2 regions of the Kitasatospora paranensis genome follow, and region 2 is predicted to be linked to the other one. Evidence: riboswitches for the same ligand, from Rfam matches in the RefSeq annotation. Region 2 holds a riboswitch; the other holds the start of a gene.

Region 1 (10,965 bases), 3.6 Mb from region 2:
GGGGCAGTTATCCTGGCGACCCGCGCAGCTCGGGCCCGGCCCGTGAAGCCTGTGTGGAAGAAATCCGCAGTCCGGTGAAACCGACCCGGGCCGCGGCGCGTGTATGCACCGTGGGTACCGGGAGGGGAGCAACCGAGTGAAGCCGGTTCAGGCGGCCGAGGCCGCGATAGTCAGGGGTGCGGCGAGCGGTCGCACCGGTCGTACGGCCCGCCGGGCGGCGGTCGCGGTGGCGATGGGCGGCGTGCTGCTGTTCACTGCGGCCTGCAACAGCGACGGGGGCTCGGGCGGCGGCGGCACCAATGCCGGCGGTTCCGGCGGCGCCGGGGGCAGCACCACGCAGGCCGCGCCGAAGACCTCGGCGGCGGTGATCACGGTGACTCCCAAGGACGGCGCGACGGATGTCGCCCCCAACGGCGGGCTGACCGTCTCGGTCGCGGGCGGCAAGCTCACGGCCGTGCAGGTGGCCGACAAGAACGGCACCGCCGTCGCGGGCGCGATCAGCGCGGACGGCCTCACCTGGAAGCCCACCGGCTCGCTCACCGTCGGCATGGCCTACACGGTCAACGCGCAGGCGAAGGACGACAAGGGCCTGCCGGCCGCGTCCACCTCGTCGTTCACCACGCTGACCCCGGCGAAGAAGGTCGCGACCAACGACAACATCGCCGACAACGGCACCTACGGTGTCGGCATGATCGTCTCGGTGGCGTTCAGCAAGCCGGTGAAGAACAAGGACGCCGTCGTCGCGGGCATCACCTTCGACGCCGGCGACGGCACCACGGTCAAGGGCCACTGGTTCGGCAGCCAGCGCCTGGACTTCCGTCCGGCCGACTACTGGAAGCCCGGCACCAAGGTGACGGTGCACTACCGGCTGAAGAACGTCGAGGTCTCGCCCGGCGTGTACGGCGACGTGGACCGCGACGAGCCGTTCACCATCGGCCGCTACCAGGTCAGCACCGTCGACGCGGCCAGCCACGTGATGACCGTCAAGAGCGGCGACGGCTCCGCGAAGACCATCCCGATCACCGCGGGCAACGACCAGAACCCGTCCTGGAACGGCACCATGGTCATCTCCTCCAAGGAGCGGGTGACCCGGATGAACTCCGCGACGGTCGCGAACGTCAAGGGCGACGAGTACGACGTCCCGGACGTGCCGCACGCGATGCGCCTGACCGCCTCCGGCACCTACGTGCACGGCAACTACTGGGGCAACGCGTTCGGCAAGTCCAACGCCAGCCACGGCTGCGTCGGCCTGTCGGACGCCAAGGGCGGCAGCGAGAGCTCGTCGGCCGGCAAGTTCTTCAACAGCTCGCTGGTCGGCGACGTCGTCAAGATCGTCAACTCGCGGGGAAGACCGTCTCGCCCGACAACGGGCTGAGCGGCTGGACCCTGCCGTGGGCCAGCTGGTAGGTCGGCGCCCGCACCCCGTGCCGAGCCCCGGCCCGGCCGCCGTCACCGGTGGCCGGGCCGTGGCGGCTCCGTGACCGGATCGTCGTCACGGGGCCCGCAACCCGGTCGGGGGCACGGAACGTGTCATGGAAGGAAGCCGCGGCGGGGGACGCCGTGGCCGGCGAGGTGGGTACGGAGGGGGCCGGAATGGCGTCGTTGCGCAAGGGTGTGGCTGTGGGGGCGCTCGGGGGAGCGCTGGTGCTGATGGCGACCGCCTGCGGTTCGTCCGGCGGCGGTACGGGCGGTGGTTCCGGTGACGGCCGGGCGGCCACCACGGCGGCCGCGCCGAGGCCGACCGTCTCGGCGGCGCGGATCGCCATCGAGCCGGGCAACGGCGCCACCGACGTGAAGCCGTCCGGCGCCCTGAAGGTCAGTGTGGCGAGCGGCCGGCTGACCGCCGTGACCGTCACCGGCAAGGACGGCAAGGCCGTCCCGGGCACCGTCGCGGCCGACGGGCTCAGCTGGTCGCCGACCGGCACCCTGGCGGTCTCCGGCGAGTACCGGGTCAGCGCGCGGGCCGCCGACGCCGCCGGTGTCGCGACGACCGCGGAGAGCACCTTCAGCACGCTCACCCCGCAGAAGGAGGCCGACCCGCACGACAACGTCGGCAACGGCCAGACGTACGGCGTCGGCATGATCGTCTCGCTCCGCTTCGACCGGCACGTCAAGGACAAGGCGGCGGTGGAGCAGGGCGTCACCTTCGAGACCTCCGACCACACCGTGATCAAGCCGCACTGGTTCGGCGACGAGCGGGTGGACTTCCGCCCGGCCGAGTTCTGGAAGCCCGGCGCCAAGGTGACGGTGCACTACCGGCTCAAGAGCGTCGAGATCGCGCCCGGCGTGTACGGCGGCGTGGACAGCGACGAGCCCTTCACCATCGGCCGCTCCCGGGTCAGCACCGCCGACGTCAGCACCCACCGGATGACGGTCGTCGAGAACGGCCGGACGGTGGACTCGGTGCCGTTCACCGCCGGCAAGGCGGGCTTCGACAGCTGGAACGGCACCATGGTGATCGAGGAGATGGACCGCAAGACGCGGATGTCCTCCAACGGCGTCGCCGGCATCCGGGCGGGCCAGGAGTACGACCTCGACGACGTGCCGCACGCGATGCGGCTCACCGACTCGGGCACCTACGTGCACGGCAACTCCTGGGCCGGCAGCGCGATCGGCCACTCCAACGCCAGCCACGGCTGCATCGGCGTCCGGGACACCCGGTACGGCAGTGACGACACCGACGCCGGCCACTTCTACAACAACTCGCTGATCGGCGACGTGGTGACGGTGGTCAACTCCCGCGGTGCCAAGGTCGGGCCGGACAACGGCCTGAGCGGGTGGAACCTCGACTGGAGTGCTTGGTGAACAGTCCATATGCGATCGGTTTGACAGCGGCATATGCCAGCTGAATAGTGATCGTTTGCTCATTGTCCGTACGCACCCGCATGCGTTCCGCAATGATGGGCGCATGGCGGGATGGCGCGAGGCGGATCAGGCATCGAATCGGCCGGTGGGCGCGGTCGGTGACGATCCGTCGGCTGCCCTGGCCCTCGCCCTGACCGAGCTGGAGCGCCTCACCGCCGGCGAGCTGGAGCAGGCCTTCTTCGGGCTGCTCCGCGACCCGGCCGCCGAGGACGAGGTCCGGCTGCCCTCGCGGCCGGAGTCGGCCCGGGTCGCCCGCCGCCTGGTCGTCTCCGTCCTGCGTGCCTGGGAACTCCATCATCAGCTGGAGGCCGGCGAGCTGCTCACCGGTGAACTCGTCGCGAACGCCGTACGGCACGCCGGCGGCCGCACCGTCGGGCTCAAGCTCGGCCGCCGGCAGGGCTGGGTGCGGATCGAGGTCCGGGACTCCTCGCGCGCGCTGCCGTGCCTGATCGTGGCCTCCGAACGCGGCGCCCAGAACGGGCACGGCCTCGTCCTGGTCGACGCCGTCGCGGACCGCTGGGGCGCGGACCTGATGCCCCGCGGCAAGGCCGTCTGGTGCGAGCTGAAGGTCCGCGAGCGCGCCGCCTGACGGCCGGGGCCCTCAGGCCGGCGGGCCCCGGCCGGCGGGGTGCCGGACGGGGCCCGCGGTGTCATCCGTTCGGGTGGAGGCCGGTCAGCACTCGATGACGTTGACCGCGAGGCCGCCGCGCGAGGTCTCCTTGTACTTGATCTTCATGTCGGCGCCGGTCTCCTTCATCGTCTTGATCGCCTTGTCGAGCGAGACGTGGTGCCGGCCGTCGCCGCGCAGGGCCATCCGGGCGGCCGTGATCGCCTTCACGGAGGCCATGCCGTTGCGCTCGATGCACGGGATCTGGACGAGCCCGCCGACCGGGTCGCAGGTCAGGCCGAGGTTGTGCTCGATGCCGATCTCGGCGGCGTTCTCCACCTGCTCGGGGCTGCCGCCGAGCACCTCCGCGAGGCCGCCCGCCGCCATCGAGCAGGCCGAGCCCACCTCGCCCTGGCAGCCGACCTCGGCGCCCGAGATGGAGGCGTTCTCCTTGAACAGCATGCCGATCGCGCCGGCCGCCAGCATGAAGCGGACGATGCCGTCGTCGTCGGCGCCGGGGATGAAGTTCAGGTAGTAGTGCAGGACGGCCGGGACGATGCCGGCGGCGCCGTTGGTGGGCGCGGTGACCACCCGGCGGCCGGAGGCGTTCTCCTCGTTGACCGCCATCGCGTAGAGGGTCACCCACTCCATCGCGTTGGCCGGGCCGATGCCCTCGGCGCGCAGCGCGCGGGCCGCCGAGGCCGCCCGGCGGCGGACCTTCAGCCCGCCCGGGAGTATGCCCTCGCGGGCCATGCCGGCCGCCACGCACTCCTGCATCACGGCCCAGATCTCCAGCAGCCCGGCCCGGATCTCGGCCTCGGTGCGCCAGGCCTTCTCGTTCTCCAGCATCAGGGCGGAGATCGACAGCCCGGTCTCCCGGGTGAGGCGCAGCAGCTCCTCGCCGGTGCGGAAGGGGTGGCGCAGTGCGGTGTCGTCCGGCTTGACGCGCTCGGCGCCGATGGCGTCCTCGTCGACGACGAAGCCGCCGCCGACCGAGTAGTAGGTCTTCTCCAGGAGCAGGGCGCCGGCCTCGTCCCAGGCGGCGAGGGTCATCCCGTTCGCGTGGTACGGCAGGGAGCGGCGCCGGTGCAGCACCACCTGGGCGGCGGGGTCGAAGGCGATCTCGTGCTCGTCGAGCAGCCGCAGCCGCCTGGCGGCGTGGATCCGCTCGACGGCCTCGTCGGCGCGGTCGACGTCGACGGTGCGCGGCGAGTTGCCCTCCAGGCCGAGCAGGACGGCCTTGGGGGTGCCGTGGCCGTGGCCGGTGGCGCCGAGCGAGCCGAACAGCTCGGCGCGGACGCTGCCGGTCTTGTCGAGCAGCCCTTCCGAGCGCAGCCGGCGGGCGAACATCCGGGCCGCGCGCATCGGGCCGACGGTGTGCGAGCTGGAGGGCCCGATGCCGATGGAGAAGAGGTCGAAGACGCTGAGGGCCACGGGGTGACGTCCTTGTCTGTCTCGTGGAAGGACTTGCGGGGTGACACGGGACGGGGCACCGCGCGCACTGTCCAGTGTGCGCGGTGCCCCGGGAGGTCCGGGCGGCCGGCGGGGGTGAGGCCGGTCACCGCGGGGAGGGAGCCGGTCCTACAGGTCCGGGTACAGCGGGTACTTCACGGCCAGCGCGGTGACGCGGGCCTTCAGCGCGGTGGCCTTGGCCTCGTCGAAGCCCGGCAGCAGGGCCTCGGCGATGATGTCGGCGACCTCGCGGAAGTCCTCGGCCTGGAAGCCGCGGGTGGCGAGCGCCGGGGTGCCGATCCGCAGGCCGGAGGTGACCATCGGCGGGCGCGGGTCGTTCGGGACGGCGTTGCGGTTGACCGTGATGCCGACCTCGTGGAGGCGGTCCTCGGCGTCCTGGCCGTTCAGCTCGCTGTTGCGCAGGTCGACCAGGACGAGGTGGACGTCCGTGCCGCCGGAGAGCACCGAGACGCCGGCGTCCACGGTGTCCTGCTGCAGGAGGCGCTCGGCGAGGATCTTCGCGCCGGCGAGGGTGCGCTGCTGGCGCTCCTTGAACTCCTCCGAGGCGGCGACCTTGAAGGCCACGGCCTTGGCGGCGATCACGTGCTCCAGCGGGCCGCCCTGCTGGCCGGGGAAGACCGCGGAGTTGATCTTCTTCGCCCACTCGGCCTTGGAGAGGATGACGCCGCCGCGCGGGCCGCCCAGGGTCTTGTGGGTGGTGGTGGTGACCACGTCGGCGTACGGCACCGGCGAGGGTGCAGGCCCGCGGCGACCAGACCGGCGAAGTGCGCCATGTCGACCATGAGCAGTGCGCCGACCTCGTCCGCGATGCGGCGGAACTCGGCGAAGTCCAGCTGGCGCGGGTAGGCGGACCAGCCGGCGATGATCAGCTTCGGCTGGTGCTCCTTGGCGAGGCGCTCGACCTCGGCCATGTCGACCTGGCCGGACTTCTCGTCCACGTGGTACGCGGCCACGTTGTAGAGCTTGCCGGAGAAGTTGATCTTCATGCCGTGGGTGAGGTGGCCGCCGTGCGCCAGGCTCAGGCCCAGGATGGTGTCGCCCGGCTGGATCAGGGCGAACATCGCGGCCGCATTGGCCTGCGCGCCGGAGTGCGGCTGCACGTTGGCGTGCTCGGCGCCGAACAGCGCCTTCACCCGGTCGATCGCGATCTGCTCGGCCACGTCGACGTGCTCGCAGCCGCCGTAGTAGCGCTTGCCGGGGTAGCCCTCGGCGTACTTGTTGGTCAGGACCGAGCCCTGGGCCTCCATGACCGCCACCGGGGCGAAGTTCTCGGAGGCGATCATTTCGAGGGTGGTCTGCTGGCGGTGCAGCTCGGCGTCGACCGCGGCCGCGATCTCCGGGTCGAGCGCGTGCAGGGACTGGTTGAGAACCGTCATGAGGTGGTGTCTCCCCTAGGGCGGTGAAGGAGCGCCGCGCGCGGCAGCGCCGGCCGGCAGGACGGCGGGCGACGCGCGGGCCAGGGGCCGGAGGGGGCGGCCGCCGCGCTGCGACCGCCCCGGGGGTGGAGCGGCGGTCAGCCGCCGATGAAGGCGGTGTACGCGTCGGCGTCGAGCAGCTCGTCGGTCGCCTCGACGCGGACCTTGAACAGCCAGCCGCCCTCGAACGGGGCGCTGTTCACCAGCGAGTTGTCGTCGATCACGGCCTGGTTGACCTCGACGATCTCACCGGTGGCCGGCGAGTACAGGTCGCTGACCGACTTGGTGGACTCGAGCTCACCGCAGGTCTCACCCGCGGTGACGGTGTCACCGACCTCGGGGAGCTGGACGTACACGATGTCGCCGAGCGCGTCCGCCGCGTGGGCGGTGATGCCGACGGTCGACACCCCGTCCTCGGCGGCGGTCAGCCACTCGTGCTCCTTGGTGTACTGCAGGTGCTTGGGGTTGCTCATGGCGTCATTCTCCAGGATGGCAAGAGGGAAGGGCGGAGCGGTCCGCTGGGCGGACCCGGGGATGGCGGATCGGGCCTCAGCGGGCGCGCTTGTAGAACGGCAGCGCCACGACCTCGACGGGCTCGTGCTTGCCGCGCACGTCGACCGCGACCGCGGTGCCGGGCTCCGCGTGCGCCGCGTCCAGGTAGGCGATGGCGATCGGCCGGCCGAGGGTCGGGGAGGGCGTGCCCGAGGTGATCCGGCCGATCACGGTGCCGTCGGCGTCGACCACGTCGTACTCGGCCCGCGGCACCCGCTTGCCCTCGGAGACCAGGCCGACCAGCTTGCGCGGCGGGTTGGACTCCGCCTCCGCCGCGGCCTGCTCCAGCGCCTTGCGGCCGACGAACGCGCCGTCGTTGGTGGTCTTGTCGAAGCGCACCACCCGGCCCAGGCCCGCGTCGAACGGGGTCAGGTCGGTGGACAGCTCGTGGCCGTACAGCGGCATGCCCGCCTCCAGGCGCAGCGTGTCGCGGCAGGACAGGCCGCACGGCACCAGGCCGGCGCCCGTGCCGGCCTCGGTCAGCGCCTGCCAGAGGTGCTCGGCGTCGGCCGGGGCGCAGAAGACCTCGAAGCCGTCCTCGCCGGTGTAGCCGGTGCGGGCCAGCCACACCTGGCGGCCGGCCACGGTGGCGGGCAGCAGCGCGTAGTACTTGAGGCCGGGCAGGTCGGCGTCGGTGACCGAGGCGAGGATGCCGTTGGCCTCCGGGCCCTGGACGGCGATCAGCGCGTAGGCGTCCCGGTCGTCGCGCACGACGGCGTCGAAGCCCTCGGCGCGCTCGGTCAGCGCGTCCAGCACGACCTGCGCGTTGGAGGCGTTGGCGACCACCATGTACTCGTCCTCCGCGGTGCGGTAGACGATGAGGTCGTCGAGGATGCCGCCGTCCTCGCGGCAGATCATCGTGTAGCGGGCGCGCAGTACGCCGAGCGCCGAGATGAAGCCGACCAGGGCGTGGTCCAGCATCGCGCCGGCCTGCGGGCCGCTGACGGTGATCTCGCCCATGTGCGAGAGGTCGAACAGGCCGGCCCGGTTGCGGACGGCGAGGTGCTCCTCGCGCTCGCTGCCGTAACGCAGCGGCATGTCCCAGCCGGCGAAGTCGGTCATCGTGGCACCGAGCGAGCGGTGCAGCGCGTCGAGCGCGGTGTGACGGAGGGACATGACGGACGGACTCCTTGGCTGCTTGCGGGCACGCGTGGGCCCTTCCCGCCCGCGAACGGGCACGGAAGGTGTGGAGTCTCCCCGTCTGTCGTCAACAACCTGAGAGCTTCACCGCCTCCTCCAAGGATGGCGGCTTGCACCGTGGGTGGGCGCACGGCGCGGCCGTGTCCACTTTCCAGATGTGCCTCGCCCGTGCGGTAGGGGGCCTGAGAGATTCCGGGGAGGACTTGCTCCTTCGGCGCCGGGCGCGCCCTGTCGGGCGTCCGGACTCTCCCGCGCGGGTTCGAGCGGCCAGTATGAGGTTGTCGGTACAGCGGGCTCATCATGGCATGCCGCCGACCCTGATGGGAGAGGGGAGGCCCGCTAGGCTCTGTCCTGAGGTCGATCGAAGGGGCGTTCATGGGGTATCCGGCGGGCGAGGCACAGGCGTGGGCCGCACCCGGAGAGGCGCCGGAGGGCGGCGGCTGGCCGGTCAACGAACTGGAACAGGTGCTCACCGCGGCGCTCGGCGACCCCGGCGCGACACCCCGGGTCATCGAGGTGCTCGCGCGCAGCCAGGTGTGGATCCCGCTGCCGGCCGGCGCCGACCCGCAGGGCGCCTCCCTGGACCTGCCGACGATCGAGCTGGCGGGCTCCCCGTACGTGCCGGTGTTCTCCTCGCAGGAGCAGTTCCTCCAGCACGCGCCGGGGATGGCCTTCGCGATCGCCCCGGTGTGGGAGTTCGCCCGCGGCCTGCCGCTCGGCATCGGCATCGCGGTCAACCCCGAGGCGCCGGTCGGCCTCCCGGTGCCGCCGGAGGGCGTGGCGGAGCTGCGCCGCGGGCCGCGGGACGACCGCTGGGCCGCCGAACCGCTCCCCGAGGGCGCCGCGGTCGCGCTGCGTGAGCCCGAGCCGCACCAGGAGCCCTACGCCTTCCTGGCCGCCGCGACCGCCGAACTCGCCGCCGTCCCGGGCGTGCTGACGGCCCGTCGGGCGCTCGCCCGGGTGGAGGCGGACGCGCCGCAGCTGTACGTCGGCGTCCAGCTGGACCCGCAGTGGCCGGCCGAACCCGCGCAGGTCAACGAGGCGCTCGGGCGGGCGCTGGGAACCGCGCCGCCGCCGTGGGGCGTCCACCTGGTGCTGCTCGACCTGGCCGACGACCCGGTGGTCGAGTGGCTGGTCACCCGGGTCGCGCCGTTCTACGTGCGCGGATGACCCGTCCGGCCCCGGCCCTGGGGGCCGGGAGGGGGAATGCGGTATGACGCCTGTCGGCCACGCCCAATAGGGTGCTCCCCGACAGTTGGGGACGACGGTCCACACGAGCGGTGGAACACGGAGCGGACGGGGCGCGACGACGTGAGAGAGCGGAGCGGGGCGGGCGCATGAGCGCGGCAGCGGCTGGTGGCGCGTCCGGCCAGTGGGGCCGGACGCCGGAAGGCGACCCGGGCGCCATCGAGCGCGCCCTCGGTGCGGTCGGCCCGGAGCGCTGGGAGGCCTACGAGGAGCTGCTGCGCGCCCTGGCCGGCGGCCAGGTGTGGATGCTGCTCTGGCACGGCACCCCCGGCAGCCCCGACGCCCAGTACGGGAACATGGACATCAGCGGGCACGGGTACGCGCCCGCGGTCACCTCCCCGAGCAGCTCGCCGCCAGCGGCTGGGCCCGCGCCCACGAGGTCATCCCCGGCGCGGAGATCGCCGCGGCGCTCTTCCGCACCCGCTGGGGCCTGTGGCTCAACCCGCACGCCCCCGGCGGCGGCGTCGGCGTCCCCTGGGCGGACCTGCGCCGGATCGCGCTGGGCCTGGACCGGCTGCCCGCCGGTCCGCTGCAGCTGAGCGAACCGCAGGTGCACGCCCCGCAGTTCTACGCCCTGCTGGAACAGCAGGCCGGCGAGGTGCGGCCGTTGCGCGCGCTGCGCCGTGCCTGGGTGCAGCCCGTGCTCGGCGAGCCGTACCTGGCCATCGGCCTGGACCTGTACGACACCTCCCCGCCGGCCGTGGAGGCGGCCCGGGCGCTGGTGCAACGCGCGGCCGCGCTCGCCCCCGAGGGGCTGGCGGTCTCCACCGTGGCGGTGGCCGACGAGTTCGACCCGGTGGCGCTCTGGATGAGGGCGAACGCCCGGCCGTTCTTCGACCGCGACGCCCAGTACGGGCAGCCGCAGGCCCCCGCGCCCTACCCGCCCTACGGTTACTCTCCGCAACCGGCTCCGGGGCACCAGGGCTGGCCGCAACAGCCCTGGCAGGGCTACCCCGGGCGCTGACGGCGCCTGCTCCCCACCACCGTCCGAGGCGCCGCGCGCCCGGGCAGTGGCGGCATTCCGCCACTGGCGTTATCCCGCCGTTTTCTGCGGGGCCGCTGGTCCTGGCTCTTTCGTGGCGTCATCCCGCCGTTGGCGACCTTACGTCAGCATGCGTCTTGTCGGTTTTGTTTCAACGATGTGAAGACGCCTATTCGTCCGGCTTTGCCGTGCATGCGGTAGATCACAGTTGGGCATCCTTCGGTTTCCCCTCTGGCGGAAGGCCGCTCCGATAACGGAGAGTGCTGCACACGCAGTGCGCGAGCCGAGCCCCACAAAGGCGAACGCGCACCTCGTCCGCTGAACCGCGCGATGTGCATGCCGCGCTCTCCAGCACCCAGCACGCCCGAAGTACCTGCTTCCGCACAGACCGGACCTCCACCGCGCGGCCTCCGCCGCTCACCGGACTCCGGCACCCCCGAAAACGAACTCTGCACCGCCGCACCGGCGTACGGAACCACCGCACCGCTCTGCACCGCACCTGTCGCGAACTCCGGACCGTCCGAGGTCCGGGCCCTGACCGGGCCCGGGTCGCCTCGCCGACCGGAACCGTGGGCCGGCCACCGTCGGCGAGGGGAACGAACTGACTCATGACCACACCCATCGAGACCACCGGCTCAGCGAGGCCTGAGGCCCCGCCCGCGGGCGGCCCGTCCAAGAGCATC
Region 2 (10,965 bases):
GACAGGGTCAGGCGGCCGGTGGCCCGTCCGGGCGTTGCGGCCGCCGCCCGCCGCCTGAACGGGTGATCTCCGGACGCGGGTTGTGGCGCATGTCACGAAACAGCTGCGAGACGGACCGCGGATGCCGACACTGGGAACCAGCGTGGGAGCGGGCTCTGTCCTACCCACCGGAGCGTCGACTCACACCTGGGCCGGCGAGTGAGGATCCGCCGGCAGGGCGGCACGCCTCGGGGGGTGCCGTGCGGTGGGGCGGGATCATGAGCAAAGCGAGGTACGAGCTGTGTGCCAGCACCGTCCTGAGTGCCCTTCGGCGGAGTCGGCCGACCGCGAAGCGGCCGTACCGGTGGCCCGCCACCCCGAGCAGGGCTGGAGCCTGCTCTGCAACGGTGTCCTGCTGTTCGAGGACACCGGCGAACTCCTCCCCGACGGCCGGGTGATCGCCCCGCGCCGCCCGCTGGCCGTGGCCGCCTGAGGCGGCCGGGGGTCGTCCGACAACGCGCAGGGGCGCGGGGCCGCGCCCGGCCCGGGAGCAACTGGTGCTCCCCGGTCCGTGCGCAGGCCCCGCGCCCCTGTCGGTGCCCGGGATCAGGCGCCGTACTCGTCCAGCGGCGGGCAGGAGCAGACCAGGTTCCGGTCGCCGTAGGCGCCGTCGATGCGGCTCACCGGCGGCCAGTACTTGTCGGCCGGGTTGACGCCGGCCGGGAAGACGGCCACCTCGCGGCTGTAGGCGTGCGCCCAGTCGCCGGCCAGGCGGGCCGCGATGTGCGGCGCGTTGCGCAGCGGGTTGTCCTCGGCGTCCCACTCACCGGAGCCGACCTTCTCGATCTCCGCGCGGATCTCGATCATCGCGGCGCAGAACCGGTCGATCTCGTGCAGGTCCTCGGACTCGGTCGGCTCGATCATCAGCGTGCCGGCCACCGGGAACGACATCGTCGGTGCGTGGAAGCCGTAGTCGATCAGGCGCTTGGCGATGTCGTCGACGGTGACGCCGGTCGCCTTGGTGAGCGGGCGCAGGTCGATGATGCACTCGTGCGCGACCAGGCCGCCGGGGCCGGTGTAGAGCACCGGGTAGTACGGCGCGAGCCGCTTGGCGATGTAGTTGGCGTTCAGCACGGCCACCTGGGTGGCGCGCTTGAGGCCCTCGCCGCCCATCAGCCGGACGTACGCCCAGGAGATCGGCAGGATCGCCGCCGAGCCCCACGGCGCGGCCGAGATCGGGCCGACGCCGGTGGCCGGGCCGGCCTCCGGCTGGAGCGGGTGGTTGGGCAGGTACGGGGCGAGGTGCTCGCGCACGGCCACCGGGCCGACGCCCGGGCCGCCGCCGCCGTGCGGGATGCAGAAGGTCTTGTGCAGGTTGAGGTGCGAGACGTCCGCGCCGAACTTGCCCGGCTTGGCGAGGCCGACCAGGGCGTTCAGGTTGGCGCCGTCGACGTAGACCTGGCCGCCGGCCTCGTGCACCATGGCGCAGATCTGGGTGATCTCGGTCTCGAACACGCCGTGGGTGGACGGGTAGGTGACCATCAGCACGGACAGCTGGTCGCGGTGCTGCTCGATCTTGGCCTTGAGGTCCTCGACGTCGACGTCGCCGTCGGTGAGGGTCTTGACCACGACGACCCGCATGCCGGCCATCACCGCGGAGGCCGCGTTGGTGCCGTGCGCGGACGACGGGATCAGGCAGACGTCGCGCTGGGTGTCGCCGTTGGCGTGGTGGTAGGCGCGGACGGCCAGCAGACCGGCCAGCTCGCCCTGGGAGCCGGCGTTCGGCTGGATGGAGACGGCGTCGTAGCCGGTCACCTCGACGAGCTGCTGCTCCAGGCCGTGGATCAGGCTGAGGAAGCCCTGCACCTGCTCGGCCGGGGCGAAGGGGTGGAGCTGGCCGAACTCGGGCCAGGTCACCGGCTCCATCTCGGTGGTCGCGTTGAGCTTCATGGTGCACGAGCCCAGCGGGATCATGCCGCGGTCCAGCGCGTAGTCGCGGTCCGAGAGGCGGCGCAGGTAGCGCAGCATCGCGGTCTCCGAGCGGTGGCTGTGGAAGACCGGGTGGGTGAGGTACTCGTCCTCGCGCAGCAGCGCGGCGGGCAGCACGTCGGCCGTCTCGGCGAGCTCGGCGCCCCGGACACCGAACGCACCGAGGACGGCGGTCAGGTGCTCGCGGGTGGTGGTCTCGTCGCAGGAGATCGAGACGGTGTCGGCGTCGGCCCGGTACAGGTTGACGCCGGCCGCGCGGGCGGCGGCGACGACCTCGTCGGCGCGGCCCGGGACGCGGGCGGTGACGGTGTCGAAGAACGTGCCGTGCACGAGCTCGACGCCGCCGGCGCGCAGACCCTCGGCGAGCGCCGCGGCGTAGCGGTGGGTGCGGCGGGCGATGTCGGCGAGGCCGTCCGGGCCGTGGTAGACGGCGTACATCGAGGCCATCACGGCGAGCAGCACCTGGGCGGTGCAGATGTTGCTGGTGGCCTTCTCGCGGCGGATGTGCTGCTCACGGGTCTGCAGGGCGAGGCGGTAGGCGCGGTTGCCGTCGGCGTCGACCGAGACGCCGACCAGGCGGCCGGGCAGGTTCCGGGCGTACTCGGCGCGCACGGCGAGGTAGCCGGCGTGCGGGCCGCCGAAGCCCATCGGGACACCGAAGCGCTGCGAGGTGCCGCAGGCGATGTCGGCGCCCAGCTCGCCCGGGGACTTCAGCAGCGTGAGGGCGAGCAGGTCGGAGGCGACGGCGACGACCGCGCCCAGGCCGTGGGCCTGCTCGATGACCGGGGCGAGCTCGCGGACGGCGCCGGAGGCGCCCGGGTACTGGAGCAGCACGCCGAAGACGCCGCGCTCGGCGATCTCGGCCGGGATGCCGTCGGACAGGTCGGCGACGACCACCTCGACACCGGTCGGCACGGCACGGGTCTCGATCACCGCGACGGTCTGCGGGAGGGTGTCGGCGTCGATCAGGAAGACGCCGCCCTTGACCTTGGTGACGCGGCGGGCCAGCGCCATCGCCTCGGCGGCGGCGGTGCCCTCGTCGAGCAGCGAGGAGCCGGAGGTGGCCAGGCCGGTCAGGTCGGAGACCACGGTCTGGAAGTTGAGCAGCGCCTCCAGGCGGCCCTGCGAGATCTCCGGCTGGTACGGGGTGTAGGCGGTGTACCAGGCGGGGTTCTCGAGCACGTTGCGCAGGATGACCGGCGGCGTGAAGGTGCCGTAGTAGCCGAGGCCGATCATCGGGGTGAGGACCTGGTTGCGGTCGGCGAGCTCGCGGAGCTCGGCGAGCACCTGGGCCTCGCTGCGGCCGGCCGGCAGCCCGAGGGCGGTCAGGCTGCGGATGGCCTCGGGCACGGCCGCGTCGGACAGCTCGTCCAGGGAGCCGTAGCCGACCTGGGCCAGCATCTTGTCCTGGGCGGCCGTGTCGGGGCCGATGTGGCGGGTCTCGAAGGGGCTGGCCGCTTCGAGCTCGGTGAGAGTCGGCTGGGCGTTCATGGGGGTCGAGGCCTCCTGGTCACGGACCGGCGGGGGTGCGCGCGACGGCCGGCCGCCGTGGGGGGCCAGGAACGCACGAACCCGTCAGGCCTCCCCCTCTGTCATCGGTACCTGAGAGCTTCGCCGTACCGGCGCCCGGAGGCATCCTGTCGACTTGCACCGTCGGTGAGGGTGGTACCGGCGGCTCCTGTGCCAACGGCCCTGCCCTGCTTTCCAGAGTGACCTATCCCACGCGGTACGGATGCCTGAGAGATTCCGGGGAGGAGTTGCTCCTTCGGCGCCCCGTCCCGCCAGTTCAGCGGGGTGGGGACTCTCCCGCGCGGGCTCGGCGGTCGCCGCCCAGGGTACCAGCGGGACCCGGGTGGATCACGGCTGCTGTGACGGCCGTCGCACGGCCGCCGGTCGGAGGCGCCGTCGCCCGGACGGAGCAGGGCCGCCCACGGACGGACGTGCTCCGCTCGCCGCCATCCGGTTCGTGGCGTTTCGTGTGAGATGGCGTCTGGCCAGCTCCTCCAGCCGCCCCCGTCCCCGACGACCGCAGGAGCAGGTGCACTGGAGGACAGCGTGCAGACCGATATCGATCCGCGAGACCTGATCGGGCACAAGGCGGTCGACCGGAACGGTGACAAGATCGGCACGGTCGACGAGGTCTATCTCGACGACGCGACCGGTGAGCCCGAGTGGGCCGCGGTCCGCACCGGGATCTTCGGCCGGGACGCCTTCGTCCCGCTGACCACCAGCGAGTTCTCGGGCGAGGAACTGCGCGTCCCGTACGACAAGTCGCTGATCAAGGAGTCCCCGGACTTCGGCGTGGGGCAGCACCTCTCACCCGCGCAGGAGTTGCAGCTGTACCGCTACTACGGGCTGGACACCTCCGGCAACGGGCGGCCGACCGCCCCGCCGGCGGCCGCGGCGCCGGTGGGCACCGGTCGGGCGCAGGACGCGGAATTCGGCGCGGTGTCCGGCCGTCCGGCGGCCGGCGGCCCGGACGGCGGGCATGCCCGCGCCGACGGCGGCGCCGTGCACGACCGGGCGGTCGAGGAGCAGCGGCCGACGGCCGGGCCGGCCACCGCGCCGCAGCCCGAGGCGGCCCGGGGCACCGGACGCCCCGCGGACGGCACGGCGTCCCACGGGGCGGCGGCCGACCCGCGTCCGGCGGCGCAGACCCTCGTCGACAACGTCCGCCGGCTGCCCACCGCGGCTGCCACCCAGGCCGCCCAGGGCACCCAGGTCGCCGCCCGGCCCGCCCCGTCCGCGCAGTCCGCCCCGTCCGCCGCCCGGACGGCGGCCTCGACGGCGGCCCCCAGCGGCCCGGTCGAGGTGACCTGCCGCGAGGAGCGGCTGGACATCAGCACCGAGTGGCACGTGCTCGGCACGGCACGGCTGCGCAAGTACGTGACCTCCGAGGCGGTCGAGCGGCGGGTGCCGGTGGTGCGCGAGCGGGTGCGCGTGGAGCGGGTGCCGGTCACCGACGCCGAGCGGGCGTCGCTGACGGAGCAGGAGATCGCCGAGGCCATGGAGGAGGTCACCCTGCGCGAGGAGCGCCCGGTGGTCCGCAAGTACCTGGCGCCGGTCGAGCGGGTGCGGCTGGTGGTCGAGCGGTACACCGAGGAGGAGGTGGTCCGCGAGGAGCTGCGGCGCGAGCAGGTCGAGGTCCACGACGGCACCGCCCAGCAGCCGCACGGCCCGCAGCAGGCCGACCGGGCCGCCGCACCGCAGAACCGTCCGGCCGCGGCCGACGGCGGCCACGGGCAGGCCGCCGCACCCCATGCCGGGCCGGCCCCCGTGCACTCCGCCGGGCCGGTGCCGGCCGGCGTGGCCGCACGGACGGCTTCGCCCAACGGGACGGTGCGGCCGGAGTCGCTGCGGCCCTCCTGAGCCGGCGTCCCTCAGGCCCCGGCCCGCTGCAGCGGGCCGGGGCCTGCGCGTTGCCCAAACTTCACCGATCGATATTTGACACACTGAAGTATTGGCGTGCATCGTTACTTCAGTTGATTCACTATCGCTCGTCTGAAGCAGTCGGGGGCCTCCGCACAGGGCTGCCCGTCCACCGGAACGGGCAGCCCTAACAGGAGGAATGAGAACCGTGAGTGAGGCCCCACAGCCCACCACCGCAGCCGAGAAGCCGAGCAGCGCGCGGGTGCTCCCCGCCCTGGTCCTCGCGATGCTGGCGTTCAGCGTGGTGCAGACCGCGGTCGTCCCGATCCTGCCGTCGCTGGCCAAGGAACTGAACGTCTCCGGCTCCAGCATCACCTGGCTGATGACGGCCAACCTGCTCTCGGCAGCCGTCCTCACCCCGCTGCTCGGCCGCTTCGGCGACCTGCGCGGACGCAAGCCGATGCTGCTCGTCTCGCTGGCCGGCCTCGTGGCCGGCTCCGCCCTCGCCGTCGGCACGCACTCCTTCACCTGGCTGGTCGTCGCCCGCGTCCTGCAGGGCGCCGGCGGTGGCGTGCTCCCGCTCGCCATCAGCATCGTCCGCGACGAACTGCCTCGCCAGAAGGTCACCGGCGGCGTCGCCGCGATCAGCGCCTCGATGGGCGTCGGCAGCGGCCTCGGCCTGGTCGCCACCGGCCTGCTGCTGGAGCACTGGAACTACAAGTCCATCTTCTGGATGGGCCTCGCCTTCGGCCTGCTCGCCATCGCCCTGGTCGCGATCCGGGTGCCGAGCGACCCCGTCGTCGACAAGGAGGGCGGCGCCGACCCGCTCGGCGCGATCACCCTCGCCGGCTGGCTCTCCGCGCTGCTCGTCGCCGTCAGCCAGGGCAACCACTGGGGCTGGACCTCCACCCGCACCCTCGGCCTCTTCGCCGTCGCCGCCGTCGTCGCCCTGGTCTGGATCCTCATCGAGGTCAAGGTCACCCACCCGCTCGTCGACATGAAGATGCTGTCCCGCCCCGCGGTCGCCTTCACCAACATCTCCGGCCTGCTGATGGGCTTCGGGATGTACGGCTCCTTCATGGTGATCAGCAACTTCGCCCAGACCCCGGACAAGCTCGCCCACTACGGCTTCACCGCCACCGTGCTGCACGCCGGCGTCATGCTGCTGCCGTCCGCGCTCGGCTCGATGGTCGCCGCGCCGCTCGGCGCGCTGATGATCGCCCGCCGCGGCCCGCGCCTGCCGCTGGTCCTCGGCGGCGTGCTCGGCGCGGCCTCGATGGCCTACCTCGCCCTGCGCCACAGCCACGAGTTCGACATCTACTTCGCCTCGGCCGTCTTCGGCCTCGGCGTCGGCCTCGCCTACGCGGCCATGCCCGCCTACATCAACGGCGCCGTGCCCGCCGAGCAGAGCGGCATCGCCAACGGCATGAACGCCGTGCTGCGCACCGTCGGCGGCGCCATCGGCACCGCCGTGATGGCCGCCATCCTCACCGGCGACACGATGAAGCTGCCGATCCCGATCGCGCTGCCCACCCTGCACGCCTACGAGCACGCCTTCTGGACGGCCGCCGCGATGTGCATCGTCGCCGGCCTGGTGCCGTTCGCGATCCGCCGGATCAAGTCGACCGACGCGCCCGCCGCAGCCGAACCGGCCGCCGCGCCCGCGCTCGCCAGGACCGACGCCTGACGAGGCGTCCCCTCTCACGCCGCCGGACACGGCGTGAGAGGGCCGGGCCGCCCGGTGGCCGGTCGTGGGATCACGACCACCGGGCGGCCTGGCCCGCCGAGCGGCCCCGCATCCGGGACGGTGCGGGGCCGCTCGGCGTTCCCGGGCAGCCGCCGGGCAGCCCGGGAGGCCGGCCGGGACGCCCCCGGGCGGGTCAGACCTGCGGCCGCAGCGGCAGCGCGCCGGAGGGCCGCAGCAGCGGATCGTCGATCGGGAAGGTACGGATCCGGCCCGGCCCGCTCTCCGGGGTCTCGAAGCGGACGGTGACCCGGCCGACCCCGCTGCCCTGTACCCAGCCCGCCCCCAGCTCCTCGTGCACCACGTCCTGCCCCGGCGACCAGCGGCGCAGCTCGGGCGCCTCCGGTTCGGCGGCCCCCTCCTCGGCCGCCGCCGGCTCCCCCACCGCCTCGGCGGCCTCCGCGGCCTCCGCCCCGGCCTCCGCCCGGGCGGCCTGCGCCGCCTGCGCGAAGAGGTCCTCCTGGGTGAAGTCGGCCAGTTGTGCCACGCCCACCCCCAGCAGTCGCACCCCGCCCGTGGTGTCCACCTGGGCGGCGAGGCGCCGCGCCGTCTCGGCGATCACCCCCGGGTCGTCGGTCGGCGCCCGCAGCGTCTCGGATCGGGTCAGCGTGGAGAAGTCGAAGCGGCGCACCTTCAGCACCACCGTCCGCCCCGACCGGCCGGTGGCGCGCAGCCGGCGGACGCAGCGCGCCGCCAGCTGGTCGATCTCGTGCAGGATGCGCTCCCGGTCGGCGAGGTCCACCTCGAAGGTGTCCTCGACCGAGACGGACTTCGCGTCGCGGTCCGCCACGACCGGCCGGTCGTCCTGCGCGGTGGCCATCAGGTACACACCCGTGCCGTGCGCACGGCCCAGCAGCTGGACGAGCTCCGCCTCGCCCGCCTCGGCCAGGTCGGCCACCGTGGTCAGCCCGGCCCGGCGCAGCGCCTGCTCGGTGGCCGGGCCGATGCCGGGCAGCGCCCGCACCGGCATCGGGCTCAGCACCGCGCGCTCGGACCCGATCTCCACCAGCACCAGGCCGTCCGGCTTGGCCTGCTCCGAGCCGATCTTGGCCATCAGCTTGGAGCCGGCCGCCCCCACCGAGGCCGTCAGCCCGGTGCGCTCCACGATGTCGGCGCGCAGGTCCTCGGCGACCGCCAGCACCAGCTGGGCCCCTCGCCCGGCCCCGCGGCGGCCAGCGCCGGGCCGTACGGACCGGCCTCCAGGTCCACGAAGGCCTCGTCCAGACTGAGCGGCTCGATCAGCGGGGAGCGCTCGCGCAGCAGGCCCATCACGATCTCGCTGTTCTGGCGGTAGGCGTCGAACCGCCCGGAGAGGAAGGCCGCGTTCGGGCAGAGCCGACGGGCCTGGGCCATCGGCATCGCCGAGTGCACACCGAACCGGCGGGCCTCGTACGACGCGGTGGAGACCACCCCGCGCCCGCCGAGCCCGCCGACGATCACCGGCTTGCCGCGCAGGCTCGGCTTGGCCGCCTGCTCCACCGCCGCGAAGAAGGCGTCCATGTCGAGGTGGATGATGCTCGGCACAGTGCGCACACGGCGATCATCCCGCAGCCCACTGACAGGTCGGCCGAACGGCCGCCCGTCCGGCGGCGTCGGCCCCTCCGGACCGGCCCCGGGGGTCAGTCCGTGCCGGCGTCGGCGAGGGCGCGGGCGATGCCGGGCTCCTTGGCGCCGAGGAACTGCGGGTCCGGGCGCAGCCACACGTTCAGTGCGGCCTTCCCGGCGCCGGGGATCTCCCGCAGCCCGCCGTAGTACCAGGTGGTGTCGTGCGGCTCCTCCACCCCGACCGCGTAGGAGTCGATCCCGGCGGCCTGACAGAGCGCCAGTGCCCGGCGGACGTGGAACCGCTGACTGACCAGCAGCGCCTGGTCGACCCCGAAGATCCGGTGCGCCCTGGTGCACGAGTCCCAGGTGTCGAATCCCGCGTAGTCGCCCACCACCCGGACGGCGGGCACCCCGTGCGCCACCAGGTAGGTGCGCATGGCGTCGGTCTCGTCGTAGTCGGTGCGGCTGTTGTCGCCGGTCACCAGGATCGCCCGGACCTTGTGCTGCCGGTAGAGGTCGAGCGCCGCGTCGAGGCGCCCGGCCAGGTAGGGCGAGGGCTCGCCGTCGAAGAGGCCCGCGCCGAACACCATCGCCACCGGTGCGGCGGGAGCCGTGCGGACGGTGCCGACCCGGTCGCCGGACCGCACCCACAGCCAGGTGCTCGGCGCCAGTGCCAGCACCGTGAGCACCACGACCGCCCGGAACCACCGGCGCCGGCCGGAGCGGCTGCCCAGGCCCGGCACGAGGGCGAGCCGGGCCGTCACCCGCCGGTGGAAGGGCAGGGAGGCGGGCAGCGGCTCCCGGAGGGGACGCAGCAGCCGCCCGCACCGGCTCCGCACCACCCGCAGCAGCGGCCGCAGCACCGGCGGCAGCGCCCGCAGTACTCCCCGGACCGCCCCGTACGCCCCTGCCGCGCGCTGCCGCACCCCACGCCCCCTTGATCGACTCGTCGATGTCCCGGACGCGGCGAGGGGCCCGGACGGTTCCCCGCCGGGCCCCTCGCGCGGGGAGTCAGACCGCGCGGTTGCGGCGCTGTGCCAGTTCGTCGGCCGGGTCCTGGCCGAGCACCGTCTCACCCGTGTCGGTGCGCTCGGCGTGCAGGCGGCCGAGGGTCGCCTCCAGCTCCTGCCAGACCGCGCCGACGGAGATGCCGAACATGCCCTGCCCGCCGCCCAGCAGTTCCACGGCCTGCGCCGGGCTGGTGCACTCGTAGACCGTGGCGCCGTCGCACATCAGGGTGAGGTCGGCCAGCCCCCGCCGAGGTCCGCGGCCTGCAGGTGGGCGACGGCCACGCGGATGTTCTGGAGCGAGACACCGGCGTCCAGCAGCCGCTTGACGACCTTGAGGAACAGGATGTCGCGGAAGGCGTAGAGCCGCTGGGCACCGGCCGGGTAGGCGGTGCGCACGCTCGGCTCCAGCAGCCCCGTGCGGGCCCAGTAGTCGAGCTGACGGTAGGTGATGCCGGCGGCGGCGCAGGCGGTCGGCCCGCGGTAGCCGATCAGCGCCGAGGTCGGCGGGATCCGTTCGATGGCCGGCTGGCCGGCCTGTACCGCGGGGAAGCGCCCCACCCGGGGCAGCTCGGGTTCGGGGGCCTCGGACGGCGGGGCGTCCCAGGCGGACGGGAGGGAACGGCGGGCGGCGCGCGGGAGGTGCACGGCACACACGCCTCCAGCGGCAGCTTCATCGCCGGTACCGCTCATGCCAACCTCCGTCCACTCGTCCTGCGGGTCGGTGACGCCCGGGTGGCCTAACCACCGGAGCCATCCCTGACGGTAGGCAGTCGCCAGAGACCCGTCAACGATCGCCACGCCGGGCTGCAGCGAAGATTTCACTCGGGCGAGTGGTTTTTCGTGCCCTCGGGGCGGGTAGGACGGCGAAAATTTGCCGACTCCACGGCCGACAGCCGTGGCGCAGCGGCCCGGCGGGGCCGCTGCCCGGCTACTGCTGGCCGCCGAAGTCCTCCGGCGAGACCTGGTCGAGGAACTCGCGGAACTTCTCGACCTCGTCCTCCTGCTCGTCCGGGATCGCGATCCCGGCCTCGGCGAGGACCTCCTCGCTGCCGAAGATCGGCGTGCCCGTCCGCAGCGCCAGAGCTATCGCGTCCGAGGGGCGGGCACTGACCTCGACCCCGCTGGCGAAGACCAGCTCGGCGTAGAAGACACCCTCGCGCAGGTCGCTGATCCGGACCTCGGTGAGCTGCTGGCCCAAGGCGTCGAGCACGTCCTTGAAAAGGTCGTGGGTCAGCGGCCGGACGGGAGTCATGCCCTGCTGGGCGAAGGCGATCGCGGTCGCCTCGCCCGGGCCGATCCAGATCGGCAGGTACCGATCGCCCCCGATCT

The links. Region 2 has a riboswitch for glycine ahead of gcvP (aminomethyl-transferring glycine dehydrogenase). Riboswitches for the same ligand answer to the same signal wherever they lie in the genome.
Region 1: it holds a riboswitch for glycine, as region 2 does, so the genes downstream of both, gcvT (glycine cleavage system aminomethyltransferase GcvT) here and gcvP (aminomethyl-transferring glycine dehydrogenase) in region 2, are expected to answer to the same signal.

The regions. Positions count from the first base shown of each region.
Region 1 covers NZ_BAABKV010000001.1:5,472,802-5,483,766, forward strand. The annotation lists gene ABEB13_RS26245 (L,D-transpeptidase) at 1-140, shown strand, start outside; gene ABEB13_RS26250 (L,D-transpeptidase) at 137-1,375, shown strand; gene ABEB13_RS26255 (L,D-transpeptidase) at 1,594-2,805, shown strand; gene ABEB13_RS26260 (ATP-binding protein) at 2,951-3,454, shown strand; gene ABEB13_RS26265 (L-serine ammonia-lyase) at 3,539-4,906, opposite strand; partial or broken gene glyA (serine hydroxymethyltransferase) at 5,054-6,321, opposite strand; gene gcvH (glycine cleavage system protein GcvH) at 6,459-6,833, opposite strand; gene gcvT (glycine cleavage system aminomethyltransferase GcvT) at 6,910-8,028, opposite strand; glycine riboswitch at 8,214-8,314, opposite strand; gene ABEB13_RS26285 (enhanced serine sensitivity protein SseB C-terminal domain-containing protein) at 8,428-9,222, shown strand; partial or broken gene ABEB13_RS26290 (enhanced serine sensitivity protein SseB C-terminal domain-containing protein) at 9,390-10,264, shown strand; partial or broken gene ABEB13_RS26295 (ABC transporter permease) at 10,891-10,965, shown strand, end outside.
Region 2 covers NZ_BAABKV010000001.1:1,866,553-1,877,517, forward strand. The annotation lists gene ABEB13_RS09415 (DUF5999 family protein) at 281-472, shown strand; gene gcvP (aminomethyl-transferring glycine dehydrogenase) at 586-3,459, opposite strand; glycine riboswitch at 3,548-3,682, opposite strand; glycine riboswitch at 3,683-3,787, opposite strand; gene ABEB13_RS09425 (DUF2382 domain-containing protein) at 4,024-5,337, shown strand; gene ABEB13_RS09430 (MFS transporter) at 5,537-7,024, shown strand; partial or broken gene ABEB13_RS40440 (DNA polymerase IV) at 7,039-8,614, opposite strand; gene ABEB13_RS09445 (SanA/YdcF family protein) at 8,701-9,408, opposite strand; partial or broken gene ABEB13_RS09450 (MerR family transcriptional regulator) at 9,638-10,326, opposite strand; gene ABEB13_RS09455 (bifunctional nuclease family protein) at 10,565-10,965, opposite strand, start outside.